3 regions of the Micromonospora sp. NPDC048843 genome follow, and region 3 is predicted to be linked to each of the others. Evidence: riboswitches for the same ligand, from Rfam matches in the RefSeq annotation. Region 3 holds a riboswitch; each other region holds the start of a gene.
The links. Region 3 has a riboswitch for cobalamin ahead of AB0C20_RS07610 (ribonucleoside-diphosphate reductase subunit alpha). Riboswitches for the same ligand answer to the same signal wherever they lie in the genome.
Positions count from the first base shown of each region.

Region 1: another riboswitch for cobalamin. It lies ahead of AB0C20_RS31835 (acyl-CoA thioesterase); the one in region 3 lies ahead of AB0C20_RS07610 (ribonucleoside-diphosphate reductase subunit alpha).
Region 2: another riboswitch for cobalamin. It lies ahead of cobN (cobaltochelatase subunit CobN); the one in region 3 lies ahead of AB0C20_RS07610 (ribonucleoside-diphosphate reductase subunit alpha).

Region 1 is NZ_JBEZGJ010000211.1:2,102-9,970, forward strand. Features, by position in the region: gene AB0C20_RS31810 (hypothetical protein) at 479-967, shown strand; gene AB0C20_RS31815 (hypothetical protein) at 1,168-1,440, shown strand; gene AB0C20_RS31820 (nucleotidyltransferase domain-containing protein) at 2,268-3,056, opposite strand; gene AB0C20_RS31825 (nucleotidyltransferase domain-containing protein) at 3,056-3,727, opposite strand; gene AB0C20_RS31830 (zinc-dependent alcohol dehydrogenase family protein) at 3,956-4,948, opposite strand; gene AB0C20_RS31835 (acyl-CoA thioesterase) at 5,058-5,570, opposite strand; cobalamin riboswitch at 5,699-5,913, opposite strand; gene AB0C20_RS31840 (copper resistance protein CopC) at 6,045-7,869, shown strand, end outside.
Region 2 is NZ_JBEZGJ010000088.1:8,255-16,123, reverse strand. Features, by position in the region: gene AB0C20_RS20690 (RNA polymerase sigma factor) at 1-294, opposite strand, end outside; gene AB0C20_RS20685 (hypothetical protein) at 423-758, shown strand; gene AB0C20_RS20680 (MFS transporter) at 766-2,061, opposite strand; gene AB0C20_RS20675 (helix-turn-helix domain-containing protein) at 2,120-3,079, shown strand; gene AB0C20_RS20670 (hypothetical protein) at 3,135-3,311, opposite strand; gene AB0C20_RS20665 (DUF5919 domain-containing protein) at 3,308-3,625, opposite strand; cobalamin riboswitch at 3,842-3,971, shown strand; gene cobN (cobaltochelatase subunit CobN) at 4,251-7,869, shown strand, end outside.
Region 3 is NZ_JBEZGJ010000020.1:42,307-50,175, reverse strand. Features, by position in the region: gene AB0C20_RS07635 (ABC transporter substrate-binding protein) at 1-802, shown strand, start outside; gene AB0C20_RS07630 (ATP-binding cassette domain-containing protein) at 802-1,620, shown strand; gene AB0C20_RS07625 (aldo/keto reductase) at 1,617-2,636, shown strand; gene AB0C20_RS07620 (FadR/GntR family transcriptional regulator) at 2,647-3,369, opposite strand; gene AB0C20_RS07615 (enolase C-terminal domain-like protein) at 3,377-4,774, opposite strand; cobalamin riboswitch at 5,207-5,424, shown strand; gene AB0C20_RS07610 (ribonucleoside-diphosphate reductase subunit alpha) at 5,616-7,869, shown strand, end outside.

The DNA.
Region 1 (7,869 bases), on a different contig from region 3:
CTCAGCTTGGGAATCGCGTTGATCTACACGGGGCGTAGCGACATTCTGGGGGCAGGCGGCACGCGGCGTCTCTGCCCCGCTGACCGGGCGTATCGCGCTGCCCCACACTGACCGCCGCATCGGCACGCTACGGGCACGGTCATCTGACGCCGAGGAGGGTCGTCATGGCGTTGGTCAAGAAGGGCTCTCGGCTCATAACGGTTGACGGGGTCACCTACAGGTGGCGAGTACGCGGCAAACCAACCTATGCCCAAGGGCTATGTGAGCGACCACTCACTATCGCTGTAGAACAGGCCGATTGCAAGGGCAGGGTGTTGCTGGTCAGCATGCCCCAGGACCATCCAAGTAACTGGATTGGCGGGCCGGCTGTGCCCGTTCTCCCGTCGGCGGTCGCTGCGATTGTCCGCAAGGCATTGGCGGAGGGATGGCAAGCTACCCCGTCAGGCACGGCCTTCCTTATGACTGCGCCCGTGGGCTGATGACACGACGCTTCGGTGACCGGGCCACGTTCGCGGTGGAGATGGGCGAGGTCGAGCCGCACCAACTCCGCGTCGTCGACCTGTGGGCGGCTGGCAGGAGGCTGACCACCGAGGACAACTACGCCTTCCTCCCGTTCTTCATCCGCGTTATGCGGTCGAGCGCGGCGCAGGTGCGCCGACGCGACGTCAAGCCCTGTCCCTTCCCGGGCCGCACACCGCAGGAGATCTTCCGGCTGCTCCACGCAGACGACACGGAGTTTCGGGAGCAGTTCTGGTTCATGCAGTGGGGCGAGACCGTCGACAACGTCTCCAAGTACGCCTACCTGGACGACGACCTAGTGATCGTCTTCGCGTTCTGGCGGCCAGACCATCCCTTTCCGGACGACCTGGGCAAGGTCTTCGTCGCCAGGATCCCACCGGTAGAGTTCGTGGCCACCGTTGAGGAAGCAGCCGATCTGCTGGACGCCGAGTTGGTCACGTCAACCTGACCGCGAGCGGCCGCCGCACGGTAGGCGGACTTCACCACCCCCGGTAGCTCCCTGTCCCAGCGACGCTGCCGGACCACATCGTCGGCAAGTGCCTGCCAGCCCGAGTATGTGTCCGACAACACCGGAACATCGTCAGGAACGGGCAGGCTTCCGATCCACGCGAACCCCGGCGGCACCGCATACCAGCTGCCAATCGACAAATGAGCAAGACGCCCGTTATGGGCATGATGATCAAGCGTCAGCGGCTCAACGCCGCGCAGCTCGTCCAGGCTCGGCCGGTCCACCGAATGCCAACGCAGCGCATACGCCGACGTCACATCACCATCGGCACCCGTGACCTGACACGCCCCAAACCCACCGTCCAACAACCTCATCACGGCGACATCGCCGGCACGCACCACTCGATCAACCACCCGGCGAAGCTACCCGACCGGCACAAACACTCGCTCGCCCGAACCGTGCCGCGACGCTAGACCGTGTCGAGTCCCTGGCCATGCAGGAGTCAGCAGTCGAGCCGCGGCGACCAGGGCTATCAGTTCCAGGCGCGATCGAACGCCGGCGCTGTCGGTTCTGTGCGGATCTGGCAATGCCGGCAATGCCCTGCCTCGAGCGTCACGTGTCTACCAACTGCGGCTCAGCGTGACGCACTGTCATCGGCAGTCGCGGACGCAGCGGCTCCTGCTCCCGGCCGACGTCTTCGTGTCCGCCGACGAGGTCGCCAAACTGAAGGGCCTGGTCAGGGCGCTTCGCGTGGGATCGGCGTCTCAGATGACGGAACCGTGACGGACTCCGGCAGGCTCGCCCGCAATGCTTCACATCGGTCTACAGCAGACCTACAGGCGTGGCGTTAGGCGACCCGAGACACCGGCCGGCGCCAGCCATCCCTGAACAACACGCCTGACCACTTCGACCTCTACTGGGAGGTCACCCCGCACCGCTCGACCGACATCACCCCAGGTCAAAGCGCCTCGTCTCCGCCCGGCATCGGTGAGCACTTCGGGCGCGGAGACCACTTCGCCAACCTGCACCCAATCTGCTCCCAGCTGCAAGGCCAGGCCAGGCCAGGCCAACGACTCCTTACCGCCTTGACCCGCGCACACTCCCCTACCAGGCGACATAGAGCGCTGTCGACTGCTGGGCAGAACCGCAGAGCACTCCGCGGGAAACAGGACGCCGCACCTACCTTGACCTGCGGATACTTAGAGCCGCAGGATGGGGTGGGTGCAGTTGAATGCCGTTCGCTGCCGTTGGGCGCGGTTCAACGCTGTTCCGTGCAGCCGGTTGCTCCCCATCTGCTCCCCTAGTCGCGGCCGGACAGGGCGACGTGTTCCTGGCTGAGAAGCTCACGCAGTCGGGTGCGCACCACCAGGTCGTGTAGGGCATCCACGGCTGCCGGATCTACGCGCTCGGGCAACACCGAGATGTCCCGGGCCGTCTCCAACTCGGCGCGCAGCCGCGACACGTCGGTAGCGAGCCGCCCTGCAACGCCCGCGGGGAGCGGGCCATGCTCGGCCTCCCGTTTGGCGGCAATGAGATCCGGTACGTACGACAGCCTCGTTCCGAGCACGGCAAGGTTCGTCTCTACGCGGCCGGTCTGCATCAGGTGGATCCCAGTGAGCAGGACCCGCAGCGTGTACAGCGCAGGCTTGAGCTGCCCGGTTTTGGCGTACAACTTCTCCTGAGTGGCCGCGAATCCGAGGTAGTGGTGCGCATGGTGACGGGTGACCAGTCGCGGGGCCAAGGAGATGAGTTCGGCGTGCACCGCAGTGGTCACAACCACCAGCGGTGACAACAGCTGCTCCAGAACGTACCCGTTGCGGCTGTTCAACAGCTTGACGAACTTCAGCAGATCGTGGCTGACGACGTCCAACTCGACACCGTCGCGCACGCCCATGTGCTGCAACGTCTGCGGACCGGTGCGCAACCCGACGACCTCCTCGGGCGAGAGCAAGTGCACGGCCCGCAGATCCAGATCGGAGTCGATGGACGCGAATCCGTACAGATGCGCACCGCTGACGGTGGCGAACAGCAGCGGACGGGGCAGGACGCAGGCTGCCTCGGCGGCCCACGGCGGCACCTCGGTGGTCACTACAGGTTCCTTTCCCGTACGGCCGTGAGCAGCCGATCCACGTCAACCCGGTCGGGTTGGTCGGGCAGCGTGGTGGTGGCGGTCGCGTCGGCGAGCTCAGCCAGTAGGTCCGCCGCCCAGGCGGCAACCTCATCCCAGGGCAGCTCGCCACGCCGCACCGCGAGCAGCCGGTCACGCAGGTGACGAACGTCGACCAGCACCTCCCCGGTACGCAGCACATGCGCCCCGGCGACCAGCAGCCGGATCATGTGCATGGCCTGCTTGTGGTTCGTCTCGCCGGTGCGCTCACGGCGTGCCGCCACTCGGTTGAGCTGATCCCGGGCGTAGTTGCCGTAGGTCTCCGCCACCCGCCTCGACAGAAACGCCTGCCGTGCGGCCAGCAACCATTCCCCGTCGACGGTGATTCTCTCGACCAGCGGGGACCAGAGCACCTCCAGGACTGTCGGGTTGCCCTGCAGGGCCAGGACGCAGAAGCGTTCGAACTCCCAGGAGAACTGCTCCACCGCCGGACCGTCGAGGTGAGTGGGCGGCTTGTCGAGGTGCCAGAACGCCCGCGTGGGCGCTACATAGACGCCACGCCGGTCGTAGTCGGAGTCCCGGTCATGCAGCCCGTACGCCCGCGACCCGACCACAACGGCGAGAACCGTATGCCGCTCAACAAGATCGATCACGCCCGGGACGCTACCCAACCACCGCCCCGCACGCGCCACCCTTTTCGAGCACTCCGCGTCCGTGAGGTTCGGCTCTTCGACGAAGAAGTGCTCATGGTGGTCCGGCCAACCTGCGACCCAGGCCCGTACTCGTCGCCGTAGAGCACGAATCTCGGCATGGGCAGACGTCACCGGAGCGACAACCAGGATCCCAGTGCTGACCCCTTCGGTGTGAACGAACGGCTCGGCTCAACCGGGGACGTCCACGACGACCTTGCCCTCGGCGGTGCCGTCGGCGACCAGCCGATGGGCGTCCATGACCCTGTCGAGCGTGAACGTGCGCGGATCCAGTCGCGGGCGCAACGCACCAGCGTCGGCCAGCGTCGCGATCTCGCGCAGGATGTCGCCGTGGTGTTCGCGGCCGCGCCCGGTGAGCATCGGCAGCAGGGTGAACACGCCGGAGTAGGTCGCGCCTCGGAACGACAGCGGGGCGAGCGAGTGTGAGCCCCAGCCCAGCGCGCTGACGACGTGCCCGTGGTAGGTGCGTACCGCCGCGAACGACGCGTCGAGCGTCGCGCCGCCGACGTTGTCCATCACGATGTCGAAGCCCTCGCCGCCGGTGTACCTCTCGACGTACTCCTCGACCTTGCTCGCTGTGTAGTCGATCGGCACCGCGCCCAGACTCTCGATCACCCGCAGGCTCGCCGGCCCGCCAGTGGCATACGCCTCGGCGCCTCTCGCCTGGGCAAGCTGCACGCCCACGTGTCCGACACCGCCGGCACCGCCGTGCACCAGGACCTTCTGCCCGGCGCGGACTCCGGCCCGGTCGACCAACCCCTCCCAGGAGGTGACCGCCGCCAGGGGCAACGCGGCGGCCTCCCGCATCGAGAGGCTCCTCGGCTTGTGGGCCAGCAGTCGAGCGTCCACGGCGGCGTACTCGGCCAGCGAGCCCTGGAGGTCGCCGACGCCCCCGCACAGCCCGTACACCTCGTCTCCCGGCTCGAAGCCGGTCACGTCCGCGGCGACCGCCGCGACGACGCCGGCGAGGTCCAGGCCGAGCACCGCAGGCAGCTCGACGCGCGCGTGCGCGGCCTTACCTGCCTGGATCTTCGTGTCGAGCGGGTTGACCCCGCTGGCGATTACCCGCACCAGCACCTGCCCGCGCCCGGGGATGGGTTGATCGATCTCCTCGACCGTCAGCGGAACGTCGAACTCCCGCAGCACCGCAGCGCGCATAACCATCCACACTCTCCGTGATCGAGGCTTCACGTGGACGCTATCCGACCGGATAGGCGGCGGGGCGGGTTCCTCGGACCGCGCCAGCGCCGCAACGGGCGGGCCCGAGCGCGGGTCAGTCGTCTTCGGCGCCGTCGAGCAGCGCGCGTCGCAGCGCCAGTCGGTGCTTCCGACGGATCTCCGCCTCCCGGTACCGTCGCCGGTCTCCGTCGGTCTCCGGTAGCAGCGGTGGCACCGTCCGAGGCTGGCCGTCGTCGTCGATGGCGACCATGACCAGGTGGGCGGTGGCCACGTCGGTGGGCGGCACCGCCCGGTCCCACCGGTCGGCGGTCACCTTGACGGCCACCTCCATCGAGCTGCGGCCGGCCCAGGTGATCCGGGCATCGACGTGCACCACGTCACCGACCCGCACCGCGCGGAGGAACGCCGTCTCGTCGATGGCGGCGGTCACCGCCGGCCCGTCGGAGTGCCGGGCTGCGACCACACCGGCGACGGAGTCGATGAGGTTGAGGATCCGGCCGCCGTGCACCGTACCCATCAGGTTGGTGTGGTGCTGGTCCATGATCTGCGAAAGGGTCAGGTGCGACGCCGACGGCGCGCGGCCGGCGATGGTGGTGGTGTCGTGCACAGCGGTAGTCCGTCCCTCGGGAAACCACACCGCCGGGTCACGGACACGCTGACGAGGACCTGGCCGTGCACCACACGCGCGGCCCGTCACCCGCTCAGCCCACCCGCGAGACCGACGGCAGCGCACACGGTTGTGTACGCGGCGCCGGCAGGTCTTCGGACTCGCGGGCCTGACCGGTCGCGCCGGTCGCCTACTGGCCGTCGCTTCCCAGGCCACTGGCCCAGTGCTGATGACGGCGGTCGTTCCCACTCACCGCTGCGGGGCAGCCCCGGATTTTCACCGGGTTCCCTCTTACGACGCCCCGCCGGTCACGACGGGGCGAACCAGCGCCGTCGGCGAGCATAGCTGGCCAGGGAATGTGTCCACCCGGGGCGTCCTGCCGCGGCGACGGATGACCTGATCGTCAACTTTTGCCATCTGAGGAAGAAGATCGTCAGCTCTTGAAAAAAGTCTCGCGAGGGTGAGGATATCCAGATGCGTCGTCTCCCCCAGACTTGCGGGCGGGTGGTCTCTGGCCTCCTCGCGTTCCTCCTCGCCTCGGCTGTCGCTCTCCTCGCGTCCGCCCAACCCGCCGCAGCGCACGGGACCCTCGCCATGTCCACACCGGCGAGCGGCGCCACAGTGCGCGAGCCGTTGACGGAGGTGCGGCTCTACTTCACCGAGAAGGCCGCCGCCAACGCGTTCTTCACGATCACCGCCCCGGGCGGCGTCCGTGTCGACAACGGCTGGTCGTATGGGGAGCCGAAGCCACTGGACAAGCCGGTACGCGAGTACTTCCTGGTCAATGGGCAGTTCGAGCCACGGGAGTACACGACGGGGTTCCCCGCGGTGGTGTCCGTCGCCCACCTGCCCGCCAAGGGCCAGTACTCGGTGAGCTATCTGTCGGTCGCCTCGGACGGCGACACCGTGCGGGGCACCCTGACCTTCCGCCACGACGGGCGGGTGACGGCAGCGCCGAAGGGGTGGAGCCCGCCGTCGACCCAACCGGACCCGGCTCTGGTGGCCGCCACCGAGCAGCACAACTCGTCCGGGCAGGCCTCGGCGGTGCCGACCACCGCGGACGATCCGTCGACCCCGCCGGCTGCGGCGGCCCCGTCGACCGGGTCGACCGAGGAGAGCGGTCCCGGGGCACTGGTCTGGGCCGGCTGGGCGGCGGCGGTCGCGGCGGTCGGGGCGGTGGCCGGGTTCGTCGTCTGGCGTCGCCGATCCGCCGGCACACCCACCGGCCGGGGCCGTACCTCGGCGGCGACCTCCGGTCGACGCGGCGGTGGCGCCCGTGCCACGAACAGGGCCGGCGCTGGCAGGACCGTCGGCGGCAAAGCTGCCGGGGACAAGACCGTCGGGGGCAGGGCCGGCGCTGGCAAGACCGTCGGGGGCAAGACCGGCGCGGCGACCGGCGTCGTCGCGCGTACCGCGAGCGACAAGCGGCGGCCCGCCACAGTGCCGGCGGCGCGCAAGGGCGACACGGTCGTCACGGCCCGCGCGGGCGTTGCTGTCGATCCGACGCCTACCGATCAGGTGACCGAGGCCCTCGCCAGCACGGACGGCGAGGCGACGGTCGACACCGGATCACGGCCCGACACGGACCTCGCCGCCGCGACGCCTGGGTCCCGGTTGAGCAACACCCACCTGGCGCTGCTCGTCGGCGGGCTGGTGATCGCTCTGCTGGCCGGGTTCGGGTTGGCCCGTATCGGCACCGCCGACGAGAGTCCGGCGACCGGCAATTCACGACCGTCGGCCGGTGGACCGTCCGACTCGGGGCAGGTGGGCTCGGCGACCGACGGGCACCAACACCCGGCCGGTACGGGGCCGCACACGCATCGGGGTGACGACGCGACGGGCGCGACGCTGGCAACCGGCACGACGGTCAGCGCCGGTGGGTACACCCTGCAACCGCTGGAGCGGTCCCAACCCCCCGGTGTACCCGCCGACTACCGGTTCCGCATCGTCGGGACCGACCGGCAGCCGGCAACGACCTTCGCGGTCGTCCACGACAAGCCGCTGCACCTGATCGTGGTCGGCCGTGACCTGTCCGGCTACCAGCACCTGCACCCGACGATGGCACCCGACGGCACCTGGAGCGTCCCCCTGACGCTGGCCCGGCCCGGGGGCTACCGCGTCTTCGCCGACTTCTCCGTCACCGCGACCAACGGCACCCAGATCCCCCTCGTGCTGGGCGTCGACCACACAGTGCCCGGCGCGCACACCCCGGCCGCGCTGCCGCCAGCGGCGGCACAGGCTACGGCTGGTCCGTACGCGGTGTCGATGACCGGCACCCCGACGGTGGGGGTGACGGCGC
Region 2 (7,869 bases), on a different contig from region 3:
GTCGCGCCGGCCACGGGAGCGGTGCAGGTTACGGGTCTCGTTGGCGACGATCGCGAGCAGCCACGACCGGAAGGACGCGTCACCCCGGTAACGGGACAGCTTCCGGTACGCCTTCACGAACGCCTCCTGGATGACGTCCTCGGAGTCCGAGCCCGCGCCGAGCAGCACCGCGGTCCGGTACGCGGACGCGGTGTGCCGGGCGACCAGGAGGTTGTACGCCTCCAGGTCACCTGCCCGAGCGCGGGTGACGAGTGCCTCGTCGTCCAGGGGGGCCTCCGTTCGGATCACACTCATGACACCGCCCACCCGCTGCGGGTTCCACACGGACTTCTCGATGCAGGTCAGCTCTCTCCCATCCGGCGTGCAGCGTATTGCCAGGAACCGGTGCTGCACTGGAGGGACGTCGAGGAGAGGGGCGGGGCATGAGCTGGTTCAACCGCCGGTCACGGGGTGCCGAGGCGACCCCGACGAAGCTGGACCGGGAGGCGACCCGCGACGACCTCGCGGCGCTGGAGGAGTTCGTGGCCACCCGGCGCGGGGTGGAGTTCTACCTGGAACCGGAGACGACCGCTACGGACACCACAGTGATGGCGATCGCCCACGACGGCGAGTGGATCCGTCGTCGTACCGGAACGCCCCGCGCGGCCGGGTCCATCGCCCGCAAGCACGCGGTGCCGCTGTACGAGGCGGCGCGCACCGGCTACCCGGAGCGGATGCGGACCTGGAGCCGGGCCCACCCGGAACGCCACGCCCGCTGAGGCCAGGTCAGTGCGGCTGGGCCGGCACGGGTTCGTGGAGGGCGGTAGCGCGGGCCTGCACCAGTCGGAATTCGGGCGAGGTGACAGTTCGTAACGTCACGGCGAGCACCAGGACGCAGAGACCTGCTCCGCCCCAGAAGACCGCTCTGACGCTGACCAGTTCCGCGGTGAGGCCGGCGACCAGAGCCCCGAGCGGCATCGAACCCCAACTGGTCAGGCGGCTGACCCCGCTGTAGCGCCCCATCATCTCGTCGGGCACGACGAGTGCGCGCAGCGAGCTGTAGGTGACGTTCCACGCGCCGGAGCCGGCGCCGCCCAGGACGGTCGCCGCGGCGACCAGCCGGGGCGACGAGGTGATCGCCGGTGCCGCCAGCAGTACGGCGAAGCTCGCCATCGACGCGGCGAGGACGACCCGCCGTCCGAGGCGGCGGGTGAGAAAGGGTGCGGCGGAGGCTCCCCCCACGCCGCCCACTCCCAGGGCTCCGATCAGCAGGCCGTATTCCGCGTGGCTCAGGTTCATCGGTCCGGGTGCGATCGCGTAGACGGCGATGACCGCCATCCAGGCCGCCCAGCACCCGCTCGCCGCACCGGCCACCAGCAGCAGGGACCGCAGAATTCTTGCCTGCCACACGTACCGGATGCCCTCGCGGATGTCGACGCGGAGGCCCGGAAGCTTCGCCCTCGGTCCGGGGTGACCGCTGCTGCGGTAGTGACCGGTCATGACTGCCAGTGCGAGTAGTGCGCCTGCGTAACCGACGCCGCCGGCACCGAGTGCCACGGCCAGTCCGGCGGCGGCGAGCAGGCCACCCAGCGGGGGCCCGATGAACTCGTTGGCCGCGGTCTCGGTCGCTGTCAATTTCGCGAACGCGGATTCCATGCGACTGCGGGGTATGACCATCGGCACGACCGACATCCGGGTGGTGTCGGCGAAAACCTCGGCGGTGCCGAGGAGCAGCGCCCCCGCGTACAGGCCGGCCAGCGGGAGGGCGTCCACGAGGATGGCGCCCACGAGCACGGCGAGGAGCAGGGCGCGCGCGGCGGCCATCTTCATGATCAGGCGCCGGCGGTCCACCCGGTCGGCGAGGGCACCGGCGGGCAGTGCGAACAGCAACCAGGGCAGGGTGTTGGCCAGGGTGGCACCGGCGACCAGCGCAGGGGAGTTCGTCATCGAGACGGCCACCAGAGGCACTGTCAGCTTGACGACGCCGTCAGCCAGGTTGGTGATGGCGGCACCGGCCCACAGGGCGTTGAAGTTCCGCGTGCTCACTGTCGTCGGGTCGCCTGGTTGGGTGTCGCTGTGCATGGCCAGGAGCTTGCGACATCCTGCGGCGCCTCCCTAGAGTTTCGACTGGAGGCGAAAAGTGGCGGTGTTCCTGGTCGACGCCGAAGTGATGGCGCAGGCGCGTTTCGGCACCTCGCAGCTCACCGAGACGTTGGGGGCGCTGAATATCCTGCGCAGGGCTCAGCCGCTTCCGTGGCATCGGGTCTGGCGGGACCAGCATGTCGATGCCTTCCGGGGCTATCTCGACGGTGACCCGGTGACCCGGGCCATCCTGGCGCACGCCATGTCGTCCTCCTGGATGGCCGACTTCCTGACGGTGCCTCCCGCCCGTCCGGACATGACGCTGGACGACGAACTCGTGGAGCTCGAATCGCTGCCGGATGACCGGATCCGTGCCGATCTGGCCCACGTACGTTCTCCGCTGGCTGCGGAACTGCGCGCTTCGGGGTTGGCGAGCCGGACGGCCGCTCTCCTGCGCTGGGTCTGGCACCACACCATTGAGGCGGACTGGCCGCGCCGGCAGTCGGTGCTGCGCGCCGACGTGGTGTCCCGGATCTCCCGGCTGGGCCGGGACGGATGGTCCGGGGTCCTCAACGACATGCGGCCCGGCACGCGCTGGCTGGGCAACGGCCGGCTGCAGGTCGAGGAGCGGCCCTACCCACCGTCCGACGTGCGCAGCGGGACGCTGACGTTCTTCGCGGCCCACTGCCGGGGAGGCTGGATCTCCTGGAGGTTGCCCGACCGCTTCGGGATCGTCTACCCGGTGACCGGGGTCTTCACGCAGGCGGCTCTCACCACCCCGGATCCACTGCGCCGCCTGCTCGGGAACGCGCGGAGCACGATTCTGGTGCAGGCGGCTGAGCCGGTCAGCACCACGGCCGTGGTCGCCGCGACCGGGCTGCCGCTCGGTACCGTCGGTGGTCACCTGCGCGTGCTGACGGATGCCGGTCTGCTCCAGAAGCGCCGGTCAGGCCGGGAGGTCCTCTACTGGTGGACGGATGCGGCCCGGACGCTGGTGGCCGGGGCCTTATCGTTCTGACGGGACCCGGCGTGTCGGCCCATGCTGCCCGCACTCGGTACCGGGAGGGCCTGGATCAGGCGCCCTCGACGGCCGAGGCCGTCCTCCGGCCGGCGCAGATGTGCCGGCGGCGGGTAGAAGCATCGCAGTCACCCTTGAAGGTCAGCGCGCCGGGCTGGAGTGTCAGCATGAGGTTCTGCGCCAGGTCGACGGCCTCCTGTGCGAGGGGGAGGAGGCGGGCGTGGTCGGTCATAGCTGGCGGCTGCGATCCCAGAGCGAGCTGAACATCTCGTCGAATATCGGGTAGAGGCCGGAGGGGTCAGTGCTGCGCTCGATGACCGTCGCCGGGCAGTCGACGCCCCGCATCTGCGGTAGGTAGTGCTGAACAACGCAGAGCCGGTCATCGATCAAAGCACGTTGGCGCGAACGGGCTCGTCGTAGACGCCGGTCGTCCCGACCTTGCCATGATGCACAGCCGTCTTCTCGGCTGGCTGTCGCTGACCCGCCACCCGCGCCGATTTGGGCACGAGTAGCCCGGGGCTGACCGGGGCGGACTGAATCGTCCACGACATCAGCTCCAAAGGGCGTCGCACCCGCACTGCCCCCGGCAGGGGACCACGCCGCCAACGACCAACCAGCCCAGCAGCCCGCCGCAGCGGCGGACGACAACCTCGCGCGCCGATATTTCCGCAGGTCAATGTGGTGAGAACGGGCGTGCGACGGCGGGGTCCGCGTTGACCGGCGACGCGGCGGTGTGGCAGCATTCGCGGCCTGACGGCAGTGAAGGAAGTCGGTGCGATTCCGACGCGGTCCCGCCACTGTCACCGGGGAGCGATCCCCCCTCGTGAGTCACGGCCGTGTGTCTGCGGTTGGAAGGCCGGGGGAGAGCGTCGATCCGGAAGCCAGGATACTTCGGCCGTCGGACGTACCCCAGGGCGTGGACACCCGAGGAGGACCCGATGACGCACGGCGTCTCATTCATCGACGATTATCGTCGTATCGCGCTCCAGGCAGTGCATTCCAAGGGCACCGGCCACCGGCACCGCTGAGCTGATCGCCCGGCGCTGACCGGCCCCGACCCATGCGTCGGTGCGCCGTTCGCTCGGGCCGTCGTACCGGCTGACGCCGTACCCACCCGTATCGCCCCGGTCGCCTCAGTGAGGGCCCAGGGCGTCACTTTCCGGAGCCTGCCGTGCGCATCCTGCTGCTGTCCACCGCCGACACCGACCTGCTGGCCGCCCGCGCCAGCGGCGCCGACTACCGGTTGGCCAACCCCGCCCGAGTTACCGCCGAGGAGGTGCCCGCCCTGCTCGACGAGGTCGCCCTCGTCGTCGTACGCCTGCTCGGCGGTCGGCAGGCGTGGCCGGACGGCCTCGCTGCGGTGCTCGCCACCGGCGTGCCGACGGTGGTCCTCGGCGGTGAGGCGCTACCCGACGCGGAGCTGATGGCCATCTCCACAGTGCCATCCGGGGTCGTCAGCCAGTCGCTGGCGTATCTGACGGAGGGCGGCCCGGACAACCTCGGGCAGTTGGCCCGGTTCCTCTCCGACACGGTGCTGCTCACCGGCGAGGGGTTCGCCGCACCCACGCCCACCCCTGCGTACGGGGTACACGGCGAACACCCCGCCGCTCCGGACCGGCCCACAGTGGGGATCGTCTTCTACCGGGCGCATGCGCTGGCCGGCAACACCGACTTCGTCGACGTGCTCGCGGACGCGGTCCACAGAGCTGGCGGCAACCCGCTGCCGATCTTCTGCGGCTCGCTGCGCGGGCTGACCGCGGGCACCGGCCCACTCGGGCTCTTCGCCCGCTGTGACGCGCTGCTGGTCACGGTCCTCGCGGCCGGCGGCGCGGTCGCCGCCGACGCCTCCGGTGGCGGCGACGAGGACGCCTGGGACGTGGGCGCCCTGGCCGCCCTGGACGTGCCGGTCATCCAGGCCCTCTGCCTCACCAGCACCCGCGCGCAGTGGGCCGACAGCGACGCCGGTCTGTCCCCCCTGGACGCCGCCATGCAGGTGGCCATCCCCGAGTTCGACGGCCGGATCGTCACAGTGCCGTTCTCGTTCAAGCAGATCGACGCCGACGGCCTCTCGGTCTACGCCGCCGACCCCGAGCGGGCCGCCCGGGTCGCCGGGATCGCGGTGCGCCACGCCCGGCTGCGGTACGTGCCGCACGCCGACAAGCGCGTCGCCGTGGTGCTCAGCTCGTACCCCACCAAGCACTCCCGGGTCGGTAACGCCGTCGGGTTGGACACCCCGGCCTCGGCGGTCCGGCTGTTCGCCGCGCTGGCCGAGGCCGGCTACGACCTGGGTGACACGCCACCGCCGGACGACGGCGACGCGCTGATCCACGCGCTGATCGCCGCCGGTGGTCACGACGTGGAGTGGCTCACCCCGGAGCAGTTGGCCGCCGCCGAGGCCCGGATACCGGGGCCGACGTACCGGCGCTGGTTCGACCAGGTCCCGGCCGAGCTGCGCGAGCGGATGCGGGAGCACTGGGGTGAGCCACCGGGCGAGCTGTACACCGAGGGCGGCGACATCGTGCTCGCCGGGCTGCGCTTCGGCAACGTGGTGCTGCTGATCCAGCCACCCCGCGGCTTCGGGGAGAACCCGATCGCCATCTACCACGACCCGGACCTGCCGCCGAGTCACCACTACCTGGCCGCGTACCGCTGGCTGGCCTCGCCGGCCGCGGACGGCGGCTTCGGCGCGGACGCCGTGGTGCACCTGGGCAAGCACGGCACCCTGGAGTGGCTGCCCGGCAAGGGCCTCGGTCTGGCCGCCGGCTGTGCGCCCGACGCGGTCCTCGGCGACCTGCCGCTGGTGTACCCGTTCATCGTCAACGACCCCGGCGAGGGCACCCAGGCCAAGCGGCGGGCGCACGCCGTGGTCGTCGACCACCTGGTCCCGCCGATGGCCCGTGCCGAGACCTACGGCGACCTGGCCAAACTGGAACAACTGCTCGACGAGTACGCGACAGTGCAGGCCCTCGACCCGGCCAAGGTGCCCACAGTGCGAGCCCAGATCTGGGACCTGGTGCGCGCCGCCGAACTGCACCACGACCTGCACGCCGAGGCGATGCCCGACGCGGACGACTTCGACGACTTCGTGCTGCACCTCGACGGGTACCTGTGCGAGGTCAAGGACGTCCAGATCCGCGACGGGCTGCACATCCTCGCCGACGCTCCCACCGGCGAACCCCGGGTCAACCTGGTCCTGGCGGTGCTGCGCGCCCCGCAGATCTGGGGCGGCGCCCGGGCCCTGCCCGGCCTGCGACAGGCACTCGCCGTCGCGTACTCCCTCGACGAGCAGGAACTGCTCGCGTCACCGGGACAACGGCTGGCGTTGCCCGCGGCGCTGACCGACGTGGTGGACGGGCCGGCCGGCACCGCCGCCGACGCGATCGACCTCATCGAGGCCCTCGCGCGGCGGCTGGTCATCGGCATGGAGACCCTGGACTGGGCCGTGGACACTGTCGACGCCGTAGTGGCCGAGGTGACCGGTCGCTCGATCCCGGACGTCGCCGCGGTGCTGCACTTCGCCGCCACCGAGCTGGTGCCCAGACTGGACCGGACCACCGACGAGCTGACAAACACCCTCGGCGCGCTGGACGGACGGTTCGTGCCGCCCGGCCCGTCCGGCTCACCCACCCGGGGCCTGGTCAACGTGCTGCCGACCGGCCGCAACTTCTACTCCGTCGACCCGAAGGCCATCCCCAGCCGCAACGCCTGGGACGTCGGGGTGGCCCTCGCCGACTCGCTGCTGGCCCGGCACCTCGCCGACACCGGGGCGTACCCCCGCTCGGTGGGGTTGACAGTGTGGGGCACCAGCGCGATGCGGACCCAGGGCGACGACATCGCCGAGGTGCTCGCGCTGCTGGGCTGCCGGCCGGTCTGGGACGACAGGTCCCGGCGGGTGACCGGCGTCGAGGTGGTGCCGACCGCCGAGCTGGGCCGGCCCCGCGTCGACGTCACGGTGCGCATCTCCGGCTTCTTCCGCGACGCGTTTCCGCACGTGGTGGCGCTTCTCGACGACGCCATCCGGCGCGTCGCCGCCCTTGACGAGCCGGACGAGGAGAACTATCTGCGGGCGCACGTCGCCGCCGACCTCGCCGAGCACGGCGACGAGCGGCGGGCCACCGCCCGGATCTTCGGCTCCAAGCCCGGCGCGTACGGTGCGGGGCTGCTGCCCCTGATCGACGCACGGACCTGGCGCAGCGACGCCGACCTGGCCGAGGTGTACGCGGTGTGGGGCGGCTACGCGTACGGCCGGGGCCTGGACGGCCGGGAGGCGCGCGCCGACATGGAGCGCTCGTTCGCCCGGATCGCGGTTGCGGTGAAGAACCAGGACACCCGCGAGCACGACATCGTCGACTCCGACGACTACTTCCAGTACCACGGCGGGATGGTGGCGATGGTCCGCCACCTCACCGGCACCTCACCGCAGGCGTACGTGGGTGACTCGGCGATGCCACACGACGTGCGTACCCGCACGCTGGGCGAGGAGACCCGGCGGGTGTTCCGGGCCCGGGTGGTCAACCCGAAGTGGATCGCCGCGATGCGCCGGCACGGCTACAAGGGCGCGTTCGAGCTGGCGGCCACAGTGGACTACCTGTTCGGCTACGACGCCACAGCCGGCGTGGTCGACGACTGGATGTACGAGCACCTGGCCGCCGCGTACCTCTTCGACGAGACCACCCGGGAGTTCCTGGAGAAGTCCAACCCGTGGGCGTTGCGTGGCATCACCGAGCGGCTGTTGGAGGCCGCCGACCGGGGGCTGTGGGCCAAGCCGGAGCCGGCCACCCTCGACCGGC
Region 3 (7,869 bases):
CACCGTCCAGTGGGACGGGGTGACCGCCGAGACCGACGTCGAGGGCCAGGTCAACCTGATCCAGAACTTCGTCACCAAGAAGGTCGACGGCATCGTCTACGCGGCGACCGACTCCAGCGCGCTGGCACCGGCGACCGACAAGGCGCTCAGCGCCAACATCCCGGTTGCCATGATCGACTCTGGCACCAGCCCGCAGCCCTCGAACGTGCCCCTCTTCGCCACCGACAACCGTGCGTCGGCGACCGAGGCGGCGAAGCTGCTCGCCACCGAACTCGGCCCCGGCAACCACGAGGTGGCGCTCGTCGAGTTCCAGCCCGGATCGCAGACCAACACCGAGCGGGTCGACGGCTTCAAGGCCGGCCTCGCCCAGTACCCCAACCTGAAGTTGGTCGGCCAGCAGCCGAGCCGCAGTGACGTCAACGAGGCCCGACGGGTCACCGAGAACATCCTCACCGCCAACCCCAAGCTCGCCGGCGTCTTCGCCGCCAACGAGCCGAGTGTGCTCGGTGCCGCGCAGGCCATCCAGGCGGCCGGCAAGTCCGGCAAGGTGGTCATCATCGGCTGGGACGCGGCCCCGGACGAGATCGCCGGGGTGCGCAACGGCCAGATCTCGGCGCTGGTGGTGCAGAACCCGTTCAAGATGGGCTACTTCGGCGTCGACAAGATGGTCAAGCACCTCCGGGACAAGGCGCCGCTGGCATCGGCCGACACCGGCGTCACGTTCGTCACCAAGGAGAACATCGACTCGGCGGAGATCAAGGCGGTGCTCGAGCCCAGCTGCGCCAACCCGCCGGTGCAGTGATGGTCGCAATCCCCACAACCACCGCGGACAGCGATCAGCAACCCACCGAGGCGGAACCGCCGGTCCTCGAAGCCCGCGGCATCGTCAAGCGGTTCGGGCACGTCGAGGCGCTGCGTGGCGCCGACTTCACGGTCCGCCGCGGTGAGGTCGTCGCGCTGATCGGTGACAACGGCGCCGGCAAGAGCACCCTGATCAAGACCCTGTCCGGTGTGCACCCACCCGACGAGGGCGAGATCAGGGTCGGCGGTCGCCCGGTCCAGTTCTCCACTCCGGTCGATGCCCGACGAGCGGGGGTGGAGACGGTCTACCAGGACCTCGCCGTCGCCGACGACCTCAGCGTGGCCGCCAACCTGTATCTCGGCCGGGAGATCCTTCGCTCCGGACCACTCGGCCGGCTCGGGCTGTTGGACAAGCGCGCCATGCGCCACGGCGCCGCCGCCGCCCTGGACGAACTCGGCGTACGCATCCCTCGGGTCACCACCCCGATCGCGATGCTCTCCGGTGGTCAGCGGCAGTGCGTGGCGGTGGCCCGCGCCATCATCTGGGCGACCAACGTGGTCATCCTCGACGAGCCCACAGCGGCCCTGGGCGTGGTCCAGACCGGGCGGGTGCTCGACGTCGTCCGGCGCGCCCGCGACGCCGGCATGTCGGTGGTGCTGGTGAGCCACAACATGCCGCAGGTGCTCGAGATCGCCGACCGGGTCGAGGTCCTGCGCCTCGGTCGGCGCGCTGCCCAACTCCGCGCCGACGAGGTCACCACCGACGATCTGGTCGCGGCGATGACCGGCAGCACCAACGTGGATCGGGAGGAACGGTGACGGCTGTCGCCCAGCGGGATGCACGCGATCCCGCCCGTCCGGCGACCCGCAGCGGCGTCGTGCCGCCGCTGCGGCTGAGCCCACTGGGCTTCGGCGCCTCGCAGGGCGGCAATCTCTACCGGGCGACCTCGGACGAGCAGTTCGCCGCCGCCGTGGACACCGCCTGGGCAGGCGGCATCCGATACTTCGACACGGCACCGCACTACGGCCTGGGCCTGTCCGAGCGACGCCTGGGCGCGGCCCTGCGCTCCCGCCCGCGCGGCGAGTACGTGGTGTCGACGAAGGTCGGCCGGCTGCTCGTGCCGTCACCGGAGACGGCGCACCGGCGGGACCCGGAGGGGTTCGCCGTTCCCGCCGACCACCGCCGGGTCTGGGACTTCAGCCGCGACGGCGTACGCCGTTCCCTGGAGGCGAGCCTTCGGCGCACCGGCCTGGACCGGATCGACGTGGTGTACCTGCATGATCCGGACGAGCATTGGGCGCAGGCCGCGCACGAGGCGATCCCGGCGCTGGTGGAGCTGCGGGAGCAGGGCGTCATCGGTGCCGTCGGTGCGGGGATGAACCAGTCAGCGATGCTGGCCCGCTTCGTTGCGGAGACCGACGTGGACGTGGTGATGTGCGCCGGCAGGTACACCCTGTTGGAGCAGGGCGCGCTGACCGACCTGCTGCCCGTCGCGCAGGCCCGCCACGTCGGTGTGGTGGTCGCCGGTGTCTACAACTCCGGGCTGCTGGCCCGGGACATGCCGCCGCCCGACGCCGTCTACGACTACCAGCAGGCGCCGGCAGAGGTGATCGACCAGGCCCGCCGGATAGCGCGGGTCTGTCAGATGTACGGCGTCACGCTGCCCCAGGCGGCGTTGGCGTTCGTCCGTCGTCACCCGGCCGTGGTCTCGACAGTGGTCGGCATGCGGGACGAGGCCCAGGTGGCCGAAACCCTGCGCCGGTCTGGTGGCGACGTCCCGGATCAGCTCTGGACGGCGTTGTACGACGAGGGACTGCTCGACGTGCAGCCGTGAGGGTCGGCCGTCACGACCGCGCCGTCACGATGCTGGCGTCAGCGTCGTCGGGTAACCCCTGCAACGACTCCTCCACGCCGATCAGGTGGTTGGCCATCCGGGTGCGCGCCCGCTCCGGGTCGCGCGCCACGAGGGCCTTCAGGATCGCCACGTGTTCGTGATGGGTGCGCAGGTCCGCGCCCTCCTCATGCAGACTCCGCCAGAGCCGGCCGCGGATGGTGCGCCCGGCGAACGCCTCGATCAGGCCGACGAGCACCGGATTCTCGGCGTGCACCGCGATGATCCGGTGGAAGGCGATGTCGATCTCCATGATCCGCTCGTGGTCCGGCGGTGACTGGCCGATCAACCGGGCCGCCTCGTCGAGCAGGTCACCCGCCTGGGCCAGGGCCTCGTCGGTGATCCTGGTCGCCGCCAGACAGGCGGCCTCGCACTCCAGCAGCCGGCGAACGGTGTGGATGTGCCGGGGGTCGCCCTGGCCCTGGAAGTCCACCACGAAACCCATCGGGGCCAGCAGTTGTGGCGCGTCGAGGTTGGTGACGTAGGTGCCGTCACCCTGGCGGATGTTGACGATGCCCAGGATCGACAGGGCCGACATCCCCTCGCGCAGCGACCCCCGCGAGACACCGAGCTGCTCGGCGAGGTCCTTCTCGATGGGCAACCGGTCCCCGGGCCGGAACTGCCCTTCGAGGATCATCCGCTTGATGCCGTTGACCACTTCGTCAGTGCGAGACATATTTCCCCTAGCGGCCGGCGGGGGTGGCCTTCCCACCCGCAGTCACGTACGCCGCCTCCGGAGATGACACGGTAGTCGGGTCTGTCGCGCCCCAGTAGTGGCCGTCGGGAAACCGGTAGAGCGCCACCGACTCCTGACGCATCCGAGTGGAGTAGCCGGGCTGGCTGGGCAGGACGTATCCGCTGCCGGAACCGGTGTCCCGGATGATGCACGGGTCGGTGAAGTGCTCGTGCAGATGGTCGACGAACTCGGTGACCCGGTTGGTGAGGTCTCCCGAGATCGCGACGTAGTCGAGCACCGACACGTGTTGGACCATCTCGCACAGGCCGACACCGCCGGCGTGTGGGCACACCGGGACGTCGAACTTCGCGGCGAGCAGCAGCACGGCGACGATCTCGTTGATGCTGGCCAACCGGCCGGTGTCGAGCTGGCAGAAGTCGATGGCCTCGGCCTGGAACAGCTGCTTGAACATCACCCGGTTGTGGCAGTGTTCGCCGGTGGCGACGCCGATCGGAGCGACGGCGCGGCGGACGGCTGCGTGGCCCAGGATGTCGTCGGGGCTGGTCGGCTCCTCGATCCACAGTGGCGTGAACTGGGCGAGGGCGGTGACCCAGTCGATGGCCTGACCGACGTCCCACACCTGGTTGGCGTCGATCATCAGGTTGCGATCCGGCCCGAGGATCTCGCGCGCGATAGCGCATCGGCGGATGTCGTCGTCGAGGTTTGCGCCCACCTTGAGCTTGACGTAGCCGTAGCCGGTGTCCACCGCCTCCTGGCACAGTCGGCGCAGCTTGTCGTCGCCGTAGCCGAGCCAACCCGCGGAGGTGGTGTAGGCGGGGTAGCCGGTGCGGTCGAGCTCGGCGAGGCGGGCGGCCTTCGTGCCCTCCTTGGCCCGCAGGATGGCCAGTGCCTCGTCGCGGGTCAGCGCGTCGGACAGGTAGCGCAGGTCCGCGATGTCGACGAGTTGCTCGGGGGACATGTCGACGAGCAGCCGCCACAGCGGCTTGTCGGCGACCCGGGCGACCAGGTCCCATGACGCGTTCAACACGGCCGCCAGGGACAGGTGGACGACGCCCTTTTCCGGGCCGAGCCAGCGCAGTTGCGAGTCGGAGGTGAGGAGGCGGTAGACCGCGCCCATGTCCGCTGCCATGGTCGCCACGTCCAGGCCCACCAGAAGCTGTGCCTGGTGGACTGCGGCCGCCGCGACGATGTCGTTGCCTCGACCGATGGTGAAGGTCAGGCCGTGCCCCGCGAGTGGCGCCCCCGCGCCGTCGACGCCGTCGGTGTGCAGGACGACGTAAGCCGCCGAGTAGTCGCCGTCCTTGTTCATGGCGTCTGACCCGTCAGCGGTCAGGGAGGTGGGGAAGCGGACGTCTTCGACGGTGACGGCAGTGATCTGCGGCATGCGCTCCTCGCCCGGCTAGGCTAAAGATCAGATGATCACTGGGAGTATACGGAGGGCTGCTCCAGCACGTCAACGATGTCGATCACCGCTGACCCGCAGACGTATGATGTTTGCGTCGCCGAGCCGCTCCGCCTTATCGCCCATCGTGCCGGTAGGCGGGGGAAGGTGGCGGGGGTGGCGGGGCGTGGAGATCGGATGTTCCACCTCGCGCCGAGGCATTGACGTCGACGTATGGGAGTACTTTGCGGTGCCGTGGCTCCGATACATCAAATCTTTGTCGACTGTCGACACTCGCGCGGAGAGTCCGGTCTCTGGTGCCCGGCCTCGGTCGGCGTGGGGTGGTTGGCCGCGGTGGTGACGGTGGTCACCGAGTGAGCAGCCGACACGCCCGAGACCGACATGTGGGGTGTGACAACGACTGCGTCCCTATATATGGTGTCGAGCGCAGCTGGTTCGGCCGCTCATCCAGTGCGGTCGAGGCAACAGGGAACCCGGTGGAAATCCGGGACTGTCCCGCAGCGGTGAGTGGGAACGACCGCCGTCATCAGCACTGGGCCACCAATCGGCCTGGGAAGCGACGGCCAGTAGGAGACCGGCGAGCCCGGTCGTGCCCGCGAGTCCGAAGACCTGCCAGCGCGCCGCGTACCCGCATCCGGGTGGGCGGCGGTCCGAGGCCGCGTGGGACGGCTGACGCCACCTGACCCACGCCGGGCTGGCGTGGCGTCCGTCGGTGTCTGTCTCCTCGCGTCCGGGCCACCAGGTCTCGAACTCCGAGGAGCGAGTGGTGACAGTCACCGAGGTAGTCCCGGCCAGCGGCGACGCGATCCTGCGGCGGACGCCGATGCGGGTCCGCAAGCGCGACGGCGGCACCGAACGAGTGGACGTGAACAAGATCGTCCGGGCGGTCGAGCGGTGGGCCGACGACCTGGCCGACGTCGATCCGATGCGGGTGGCCACCCGCACCATCAGCGGCCTCTACGACGGCGCGACCACTGCCGAACTGGACCGGCTGTCCATCCAGACCGCCGCCGAGATGATCGGTGAGGAGCCGCAGTACTCACGCCTCGCCGCGCGGCTGCTGGCCGGCTACGTCGACAAGGAGGTGCGTCGACAGGGCATCACCTCGTTCAGCGCGGCGATCCGGGTCGGCCACGCCGAGGGCCTGATCGGTGACGACACCGCCGCGTTCGTCGCCGCACACGCCGCGACGCTCGACCACGCCATCGACCCCGACGGCGACCGCCGGTTCGAGTACTTCGGCCTGCGCACCGTGTACGACCGCTACCTGCTGCGCCACCCCACCAGCCGACTGGTGCTGGAGACCCCGCAGTACTGGCTGCTGCGGGTGGCCTGCGGCCTGGCCCGGACGGCGGACGAGGCTGTCGGCTTCTACCGGCTGATGTCCAGCCTGGCCTACCTGCCCAGCTCACCGACCTTGTTCAACTCCGGCACCCGGCACACCCAGATGTCCTCCTGCTACCTGGTCGACTCCCCGCTCGACGAGCTGGACTCGATCTACCAGCGGTACGCCCAGGTCGCCAACCTGTCCAAGTTCGCCGGTGGCATCGGCATCGCGTACTCCCGGGTCCGCTCCCGGGGAGCGCTGATCCGGGGCACGAACGGGCAGTCCAACGGGATCGTGCCGTGGCTGCGCACGTTGGACGCGAGCGTCGCCGCGGTGAACCAGGGTGGCCGCCGCAAGGGCGCGGCCTGCGTCTACCTGGAGCCGTGGCACCCGGACATCGAGGAGTTCCTGCAACTGCGGGACAACACCGGCGAGGACGCCCGACGCGCCCACAACCTCAACCTGGCCAACTGGATCCCGGACGAGTTCATGCGCCGGGTCGAGGCCGACGAGCTGTGGTCGCTGTTCGACCCGCACGAGGTGCCCGAGTTGCCCGACCTGTGGGGGGAGCGGTTCGACGCCGCGTACCGGGAGGCCGAGGCGCAGGGCCGCTACGTGCGGCAGATCCCGGCACGGGAGCTGTACGGGAAGATGATGCGGACCCTCGCCCAGACCGGCAACGGCTGGATGACCTTCAAGGACGCCGCCAACCGGCTCTGCAACCAGACCGCCGAGCCGGGCAACGTGGTGCACCTGTCGAACCTCTGCACCGAGATCATCGAGGTGTCCAGTGACACCGAGACCGCCGTGTGCAACCTCGGCTCGGTGAACCTCGCCGCCCATCTCACCGCCGACGGCATCGACTGGGATCGGCTGCGCGCCACGGTGCGGACCGCTGTGACCTTCCTCGACCGCGTCATCGACATCAACTACTACCCGACCGCGCAGGCGGCGGCGAGCAACCCCCGCTGGCGGCCGGTCGGACTCGGACTGATGGGCCTACAGGACGCCTTCTTCGCGCTGCGGCTGCCGTTCGACTCGCCGGCCGCCCGGGAGCTGTCCACCCGGATCAGCGAGGAGCTGTACCTGACGGCGCTGGAGACCTCCGCCGACCTGGCGCGCGACTTCGGCGCGCACCCGGCGTACCCGCAGACCCGGGCCGCGCGGGGCCAGCTCCAGCCCGACCTGTGGGGTGTCGAGGGCACGCAGACCGCGCGGTGGGACGCGCTGCGTGAGCGGGTCGAGGCGTACGGGCTGCGCAACTCGCTGCTCGTGGCGGTCGCGCCGACCGCCACCATCGCCTCGATCGCCGGGTGCTACGAGTGCATCGAGCCGCAGGTGTCCAACCTGTTCAAGCGAGAGACCCTGTCCGGGGAGTTCCTCCAGGTCAACACCGCTCTGGTACGCGAGCTGAAGGCCCGCGGTCTGTGGACCGAGCGGGTCCGTTCGGCGATCAAGCGGGCGGAGGGGTCGGTGCAGGACATCGCCGAGCTTCCGGTCGGCGTACGGGAGCTGTTCCGCACCGCGTGGGAGCTGCCGCAGCGGGCGCTGATCGACCTGGCCGCCGCCCGCGCCCCGTTCATCGACCAGTCCCAGTCGCTGAACCTGTTCCTGGCCGCGCCGACCATCGGCAAGCTCTCCTCGATGTACCTGTACGCCTGGAAGGCAGGGCTGAAGACCACCTACTACCTGCGCTCGCGCCCCGCGACGCGGATCCAGCAGGCCACCGTCAGCGCCATCGCACCCGTCG